Regions from separate parts of the Eisenbergiella sp. OF01-20 genome, predicted to be linked through region 2. Evidence: riboswitches for the same ligand, from Rfam matches in the RefSeq annotation. Region 2 holds a riboswitch; the other holds the start of a gene.
What was found. Region 2 has a riboswitch for thiamine pyrophosphate ahead of thiC (phosphomethylpyrimidine synthase ThiC). Riboswitches for the same ligand answer to the same signal wherever they lie in the genome.
Positions count from the first base shown of each region.

Region 1 (4,686 bases), on a different contig from region 2:
TGTTTTGTCGTGGGGGCGCTGGTGATTACGTTCTACGACGGCAACCGGTTTTATAATCCTTTCCGGTAACGGATGGGATACAAAAGCCATCCGTGTTTTGCATATTACACGAAAAATATAAGCCCTGACAGCATGGAAGGAAAGGGATAAGGAGAGCAGCTATGAATTTATCAATTACAAACGAAAAACTGCAGGTACAGATAAGCAGCAGAGGGGGCGAAATGCAGTCCATTATACGGGACGGCAGGGAGTACCTGTGGCAGGCCGATCCGCAATACTGGGATGAAAAAGCGCCTAACCTCTTTCCCTATATTGCCCGTATGACGGAAGGAAGATATACGCTGGACGGTAAAAGTTATCCCATGCCGCTCCACGGCTTTGTACATGTGACGGAACTTATTGCGGAAGAACAGACGGAGGATCGCATCGTTTTCCGGCTGGACGCCGGGGAAGAGACACGGAAACATTACCCCTATGCGTTTACCTACCGGGTAATATATGAACTGGACGGGGATGTCCTTCATATTACTTATCAGGTGGAGAATCATGATGAAAAGACTATGTATTTCGGAATCGGCGGGCATCCCGGTTTTCTGGTTCCCATGGAGGAGTCTCTTGGATTTGAAGATTATTATCTGGAATTTGCCGGCAGAAAAGAGTATGACGAACCTGTCAGAATCGGATTTTCCCCGGAGTGTTTCGTGGATGGCAGTACAGAACCTTTCCCTCTGGAAGACGGGAAAAAGATACCGTTACGGCACAGCCTCTTCGATAATGACGCCATTGTTCTGACACAGGTGCCGAAAATGGTGTCATTAAAATCAGACAGGGGTACGCGCCGTGTGACAGTGAGTTACCCGGATATGGACTATATCGGTTTCTGGCATGCCACATTAACTGAAGCACCTTATGTTTGTATAGAACCCTGGTCGTCCCTTCCTTCAAGACAGGGAGTTGTAGAGGAGCTTTCCGACCAGCCGGGCCTGGTAAGCCTGAAGGCCGGCGGTGTGTACCGGAACAGCTGGAGCATTGAGATTCAGTAAGCTTCCCAAAACGGTATATAGTTTCTGCAATATGGCGGCCCTGTCTGAATTTTAGACAGGGCCGTTTTTCAGTGTGCCTTAAGGCACGCTTTCTATGGAAGGGGCGGAGAGAGAATGGTATTTGCCCGTCATACCTTTTTTCATGGATTTAGTTACTGCCCGTAGCCATAACCTTCAGCCTTCCCATCACCTTCTCCACCGGGGGAAGGGCAATAAGGATAACGGTAAGAATCGCTTCCGGAAGAATATAGCTGAGGTTATAAAGGGTAGATGCCCAGATGGCGGCCATATTTCCCCCAAAGTCACCCACATAAGTGGTATAGAAAATAAATCCGGAAATTTCATGGAACAGGAACCGACCGGCTACGCCCACGAGATAACCCTTCAGAAGGCCGTGCTTTGATTTGCTGAAGAATCCGGAAAGACCGAGGGCGCCGAATGCCAGCGGAAAGTCCAGAAGGACCTGGGCGGGATGAACCACATAAGGCCCGGTAATAAACTGCAGCACACCATAGGCCAGAGCGGCTATGATGCCGACTTTCGGACCATACCAGTAACCGGCCAGACAGACGATTAACATGGAAAAAAGGGTGATGGATCCGCCGTTAGGCAGGCTGGGCAGCTTGATAACGGTGGCGATGACGGTTGCCAGGGCAATGGCAACGCCGGAATAAACGACTTGCTTTACGGTGATAGAACTTTTGCTCATAAAAAAACCTCCTTGGTATTCGTACGCAAAGAGGGGAAACAATGACTGCAACGGCGGCAATAACTTTTATAATTATTACGCAGACAATTACAATCATATGACGTTCCTGTGTAAAGACAAATAATAGAAGGTATAAGTTGATCTTATTTGCTTTTACAAAGGTGCTTCCTTACGCCGGTATTACCCGGGTCAAGTGGTAAGGGTCAGAAACCATCGGTTTCAGTCTCAGCAATCGGCTCCCCTAGCGTGCATCTGTATTAAATTCTTATTTACTATAAACTGGCAACACAAAAAAGTCAAGTATGTACTGAGAAAAGTGTACTTCTGCAGCTGTTAATTATAACGAAACATAGAATAAGGTCAGAATATAATGGAAGATGTTGGCGCTTTAGCAAATATGGTAAATATTATATACTAATGTTAATAATTATTTCTAGCCAGATTAAGAAAATACATATATACTATTAATTAGTAGTAAATAGAACTGGCAGGTATATTAAAGATGATTGACAGGTTGTTTGCGGAACGTTTAATAGATAAACTATCACAGTTTACGGAATATAATATTAATATTATGGACGAGGACGGGATTATCATAGCGAGCAGAATGAAGGAAAGGGTCGGTACTTTCCATGAGGTAGCATTTCAGCTGATGAAAGGAGATGAGGACAGCAGGGTTGTAACGAAAGAAGATTCGGATAAAGGCGTAAAATGCGGTGTTAATATGGTGGTTCATGTAAATAAAAGAAAAGAAGGCGTAGTTGGTTTGTCAGGTGATCCAAGGGAAATAATGCCGGTGGCAAAAATTGTTAAGATGTCTGTAGAATTAATGCTGGAGTATGAATCCTATAAATTTGAAAGCTTGAGAAAATATAATTTAAAGGAACAGCTGATACACCTGATTTTGTATAGTGATGATTTTGTCAGAGAGGATTTAACAAAATATATTGTTGCATTGAATCTGGAAGAAGATATGGTGCGTGTGCCTATTTTGATAGAATGTAAGGACAGTACGGTGAGCGGGGAAAAACTAAGACAGCTTCTGGAGGACAACAAATATTTTTCAAGACAGGATTTTGTTGACATTACCAGGGAAGGTTTTTTGGTGATTTTTAAATCCATTGACTGCCCGATCGGATATATCATGCAGGATTACAAATATATGATTGCAGAGTATCTCGCTGCCTTTCTGCAGTATATCAGGCATGCGGATATTAAGTCAGGGATATATATAGGGCCTTTACAAAATGACATCATGTACTATCGTCAGGCCTATCTGTATTGCCTGTGGATGCAGAAAAATATAAGAAAATCAGGAAGCTTTTATTTTTATGATTATATAGTGAAATATCTGGAGTCAATGGCATCAATGACAGAATTCCATACGCTGTTTTTGATGCTCAAGCAGAAGCTGGGACAAAAGTTTATTGATAATTATCTTGAAACGATAGGTGCTTTAATTGAAAAGGAATATAACCTGAATAATGCCAGTGACTGGCTGCATGTACATAAGAATACGCTGGTGTACAGGCTGGATAAAATCAGGGAAATTCTTAACATGAATCCTCTTGCGAAAAATTCGGACAGGGAATTTATGGAATGCTTTTATTATTATCTTTTGAGAAAATAGAAAACTGAAAATTCAAATGAGGAATGAGAAATAGTTTCATTCCTTTTTTATTTGTATTGACAACACAAAAAAAGGCGGAATTCTTTGTAGAAGGAGGACGAGAAGATTTCGTGAAGCATGACTATAATTAATTTATACAAAACAGCAGTGAGCAAATCAATACCTTGCTTATGAAAGAAAGCAGAGGTGTATGGACAGAGAATGAGAGCAGAATACAGGGACGCTGAAATAATTATCCGTAAGGCTATTGAAGAAGTAATGCCGGATAAAGCAGTCCGAACCGTATTGAATAAAAGAAAGAGCCTGGAAAATGTTTATGTAGTGTCAATCGGAAAAGCAGCCTGGAAAATGGCATATACATGTCAGGAAATTCTTGGCGAGCACATTAGAAAAGGTATTATTCTTACAAAATACGGTCATGCAGAAAAACCGCTTGATAAATTTGAAATTATTGAAGCGGGTCACCCTATACCTGATAATAATTCAATTGCCGGAACGCAGAAGATTATTGACATGGTTAAGACGCTGACAGAAAAAGATAATATTATTTTTTTATTATCCGGAGGAGGTTCCTCTTTATTTGAAAAACCAATTCGTGGAATTACGTTGGAAGATCTCCAGGAAGTAACACAGCAATGTTTAAAATGCGGGGCTGATATTACAGAAATAAATACGATAAGAAAAAGGTTATCGGATGTCAAGGGCGGGAAATTTGCTGCATATTGTGCGCCTGCCAGAGTTTATGCAATTGTATTGTCAGATATTCTGGGAGATAAACTGGATATGATAGCCTCAGGACCAGCTTATGCAGACACATCTACATGTGAGGATGCCTTTCATATTATTCAAAAATACGATCTGAAGTTAAAAGAAAATATTCTTTCTGCTTTAAAAGAAGAAACACCGAGATACGTGAATAATGTAGAAACATATTTGACAGGCAGTGTAAGCGAATTCTGTAAAGCAGCAGCGAAGTATGCAAAAGAATTGGGATACATTCCCTATATTTTGTCCGATACATTAGACTGTGAGGCAAAAGAAGCCGGAAGATTCATCGCATCTATTGCACGTACTGTATTAGAAAAGAAAGAATACAGTTTAAAAACGCCGTGTGCGGTAATAGTAGGCGGGGAGACAGTGGTTAAAGTTTCCGGGAGGGGAAAAGGCGGCAGGAATCAGGAAATAGCGTTAAGCGCCGCAGAAGGAATAAGGGATTTGGAAAATGTGGTAGTATTTTCAATCAGTTCAGACGGCACAGATGGACCAACGGATGCAGCCGGCGGAATTGTGAATGGAAAAACAGC
Region 1 covers NZ_QUES01000032.1:50,621-55,306, reverse strand. The annotation lists gene DXA36_RS25520 (energy-coupling factor transporter transmembrane component T family protein) at 1-69, shown strand, start outside; gene DXA36_RS25515 (aldose 1-epimerase family protein) at 162-1,043, shown strand; gene DXA36_RS25510 (energy-coupled thiamine transporter ThiT) at 1,192-1,752, opposite strand; TPP riboswitch at 1,902-2,005, opposite strand; gene DXA36_RS25505 (CdaR family transcriptional regulator) at 2,255-3,382, shown strand; gene DXA36_RS25500 (glycerate kinase type-2 family protein) at 3,584-4,686, shown strand, end outside.
Region 1: it holds a riboswitch for thiamine pyrophosphate, as region 2 does, so the genes downstream of both, DXA36_RS25510 (energy-coupled thiamine transporter ThiT) here and thiC (phosphomethylpyrimidine synthase ThiC) in region 2, are expected to answer to the same signal.

Region 2 (4,686 bases):
TATACGGCATCAATGATATAATTTCTGTATGCGGCATTCCCCTCTTCCGGAGTCAGCCTGCTGAAGGCCCGTTCTCCGCAGATTCCCATCGCACATACCGCGGCGGCAACGGCATCCAGGGGGCAGCCGGGATTTGCAGCAAGATAAGCGGTTATCATGGCGGAGAGCATACAGCCCGTTCCTGTCACTTTACGCATCATAGGATGGCCGTTTCTTATGACATACATGTCACTCCCGTCCGTTACCATATCCACAGCCCCGGTCACCGCCACCACAGCCCCGGTTTTCCGGGCAAATGCACCGGTAAACGCCGCTGCCGCATCCAGAGTGTCATCCGTAACCGCATCCATACCGTCCGCGTCCACCCCTCTGGTCGTCCCCATCCCCAGGGCAAGCGCTTTGATCTCGGAAATATTTCCCCGTATCGCCGTAAAACGCACCTCCTTCAACAGCTTCTCCGCCGTTTCCGTACGCAGCCGGCTGGCGCCCGCTCCAACCGGATCCAGAAGCACCGGATGCCCGCAGGCATTTGCTTTTTTTCCCGCAGCCAACATGGCGGGTATCGTACGCTGATTCAACGTCCCTATATTGATATTCAGCCCGGCGCAAAGGGAGGTGATTTCCTCCGCTTCCTGCAAATCATCGGCCATAATAGGAGAACCCCCGCAGGCCAGCAAAATGTTGGCACAATCGTTTACAGTAACATAGTTCGTGATATTATGGATAAGGGGTGCCTGGTTTTTTACCCGTTCCGGAAAAGCCGCCATAGTGTTTTGTTCCATGGAATTTTTTTGTTCCATGGAATGCTTCTGTTCCATGGAATGCTTTGTCTCTGTCTGCATATTTATCCCTCTTTTCTCATCTTGCTCGTAACGGTTTTATCCCTGTTACTCTTATTCTTCAAAAATGGACACAATCTCTCCGTCCAGAATCCGGTTCATGTTTTTCACCGCGCAGAAGTTTCCGCACATGCTGCAGGTATCCTCTTTTTCCGGCCTGGAGGCTTCCCGGTAGTTTACGGCTTTTTCCGGATCCATGGCGAGGCGGAACATTTCGTTCCAATCCAGCCTCTTGCGTGCTTCACTCATGGAATTATCCCAGGACATCGCTTCCGGTACCCCTTTGGCAATATCTGCCGCATGGGCGGCAATCCTGGCAGCAATAATCCCTTCCTTCACGTCCGCCAAATCCGGGAGGCGCAGATGCTCCGCCGGGGTCACATAGCACAGAAAAGCAGCCCCGGCTGCGGCTGCGGCCGCGCCGCCGATAGCGGCGGTAATATGGTCATAACCCGGAGCCACATCGGTCACTATCGGCCCCAGCACATAAAAGGGGGCGCCGTGGCAAAGTGTTTTCTGGATTTCCATATTGGCGGCAATCTGGTTCAGCGGCATATGTCCCGGCCCTTCCACCATAACCTGCACCGCCTTTTCCCAGGCCCTTTTTGTCAGTTCTCCCAGAGTAATCAGTTCCTCAATCTGGGACGCATCTGAAGCATCCGCCAGACAGCCGGGCCGGCAGGCGTCTCCCAGGCTCAGCGTAACATCATATTCCCGGCAGATATCCAGGATTTCATCAAAATAGGCATAAAAAGGATTTTCTTCCCCTGTCATTTCCATCCAGGCGAAAAGAATGGAGCCTCCTCTGGAAACGATATTGGTCAGCCTTTTGTTTTTCTTGAATTTATGGGCGGTTTCCCGGTTAATGCCGCAGTGGATCGTCATAAAATCCACACCGTCCTCCGCATGCATGCGCACGATATCCATCCATTCCCGTGAGGTTATCTTCATCAGCGGTTTGTGATAAGAAACCACCGCATCATAGATAGGCACCGTTCCGATCATCGCCGGGCAATTCTGCGTAAGATACCTTCTGAATTTCCGGGTATCACCGAAGGAGCTCAGATCCATAATGGCCTCCGCACCCATATTCACGGCGCTGCGCACTTTTTCATATTCCATCTCCAAATCCGTCATATCCCTGGAGGTCCCCAGATTCACATTGACTTTCGTTTTCAGCATCGAGCCAAGCCCGTTAGGCACCAGGGACTTATGAAGCTTATTACAGGGAATGATGATTTTTCCCTCTGCCATAAGCCGCATAAGAAGTTCTTCTGAAAGCTTTTCTTTTCCGGCAACAATTCTCATCTCTTCTGTAAGGATTCCCTTACGTGCCGCCTCCATCTGTGTAGCATAATCCATCCTGCTTCCCTCTTTCCTGTTCAGGAGGGCCTGATTCGGAGGAGAAATGTCTGTATCCGGAGGAAAGTCCAAAAAAACGGAGCATACCCCTATAGGTATACTCCGCTGATAAACTGATCTCTCACTTCTTCCTACGTTGGCATTACCCAAATCAGGTTTAAGGGTCGAAGTTGGATTACTTCCTCTCAGCCTGCTCACAAGCTCCCCTGAACATATGTATTTTGCAATACCGGTACCGGTATTGTTCTGTCGGTTATCATATCATGACTGCCGTTTTTTGTCAAATGTGCGTCTGACGGGCCTGTGATTACCGTTCGTACTTGTCTGAACGGTCACCGCTCATGCTCTCTTGGAAAGCACTTCCTCTTCATACTTCTTCACTTCCTTGAACCAGTCACCCTTTACAGGCACATTGTTCTTTTCGCAGAAATAATCCCAGACATCACCGAAAGGATAGGTCTTCATTTCCTCCTGCATTGCCATCAGTTCGGTAAACTGGTTGGTATCCTGCAGCTCCTTGAATTGCTTGTTGGGAGAAACAAGGGCGTATAACAGGGCCTTCTGCATATTTCTCATGCCTACTGTCCACGCGGACACACGGTTAATGCTGGCATCAAAGAAATCCAGGGCGAGAAGAACGCGGTCAATGGCGTCATTTCTAACGATTTCTTTGGCAATTTCTTTGGTTTCATCATCAAACAGCACTACATGGTCACTGTCCCAGCGGACCGGCCGTGTCACATGGAGGGCAATCTTCTCATTAAACAGAAGCATGGAAGATATTTTATCGGATACCAGCTCCGTCGGATGATAATGCCCGTTATCCATCAGGCTGATGATACCGTTCTTAGCCGCATAGTTTATGGTGAATTCACTGGAACCTACGGTATAGGATTCCAGGCCGATGCCGAACACCTTGGATTCCAGGCATACGAGAACCTTTGCTTTGTCATAAGGGATAGAAAGTATCTGATCCAGGGAATCCTTAAATCTGGCTCTGGGGCCTATTCTGTCGGCAGGAATATCCTTGTAGCCGTCCGGGATCCATATATTCATTGCACAGGGAACGCCCAGTTCTTCCGCAAAATACTGGGAAATGCGGACACACGCTTTTCCGTGTTCAATCCAGAAATTACGCACCTCATCAATAGGGCTGGACAGGGTAAGTCCGTCCACTACCTTACTGTGCGAGAAAAAGGTGGGGTTAAAATCCAGGCCGATTCCTCTTTCCTTAGCGAAATCCACCCATTTCTGAAAATGTTTGGGCTCCAGCTTATCTCTGTCCGCAAATTCGCCCTCTTCAAACACAGCATAGCTGGCATGCAGGTTCAGCTTATGCCTGCCGGGTACCAGGCTGAATACCTTATCGATATCCGCCATCAGTTCTTCCGGTGTTCCGGCCTTTCCGGGATAATTTCCGGTAGCCTGGATTCCCCCTGTAAGAGGCCCCTTCTGATCAAAACCGGTTACATCATCCCCCTGCCAGCAGTGCATAGAAATTGCAATTTTTTCAAGGGTTTCCACTGCCTTGTCCGTATCCACACCCATCGCCGCATACATTTCCTTCGCAGAATCGTATCTTTCTTTTACGTTCATAAATCTTCCTTTCCGTCCTCCAGGGACACCGTGTCTCTTAACACTTTTTTTATAATAGGATTACTGCCTTCCGGCATTGGCCCCTCTCCGTTTCCGGAGGAAACCAGCTGTCATTCAGCTGGGATCATACTTTTTCACGCCGAAGGACTCATAGATGCAGGCGCGTACCTGGGCAAGCCCTGCGAATTTACCATCCTTGAGCATCTGTACCGCCAGGTTTCCGATTGCGGTAGCTTCACCGGGACCGGCATAGACACAGCAGCCGGATTTATCTGCGGTAAGCTGGTTCAAATAGGCCGCATGGGAACCGCCGCCCACGATATTGATGGAATCAAAATGTCTTCCCGTCAACGATTCGATTTCCCGCACGGTTTCCGCGTAGCTTTCCGCCAGGCTCTGGTAAATAACCGTCGCGATCTGTCCGGTGGTTTCCGGCTCTTTCCATCCATTTTTTCTGCAGCAGGCTTTGATCGCCTCCGTCATATTTTCAGGCGCCAGAAAAGCGTCGTCATTTACATCCACACGGGATGGGAAATCACTTTCCTGTGCCGCCATCTCACAAAGCCCGGCAAAGGAGTACTTATCTTCCAGCTCATGACGTACGGACTGTATCATCCATAGCCCCATGATATTTTTCAGATAACGGAAACGGTATTCATAGCCGCCCTCATTTGTAAAATTCCGTTTTCTGCTCTCCGGCGTACAAATAGCCCTGTCATTTTCGATTCCCATCAAAGACCATGTCCCGGAGCTTATGTACAGACAATCCTCCGTGAGGGCCGGCACCGAAATAACCGCCGATGCCGTATCATGGGTGGCAGGCATAACCACTTCGCAGGAAAAGCCCACTTCTTCCTCCACCTCTTTGGAAAAAGGTCCCACCACGGTT
Region 2 covers NZ_QUES01000021.1:83,807-88,492, reverse strand. The annotation lists gene thiM (hydroxyethylthiazole kinase) at 1-767, opposite strand, end outside; gene thiC (phosphomethylpyrimidine synthase ThiC) at 894-2,201, opposite strand; TPP riboswitch at 2,313-2,419, opposite strand; gene DXA36_RS21180 (L-rhamnose isomerase) at 2,541-3,797, opposite strand; gene rhaB (rhamnulokinase) at 3,912-4,686, opposite strand, start outside.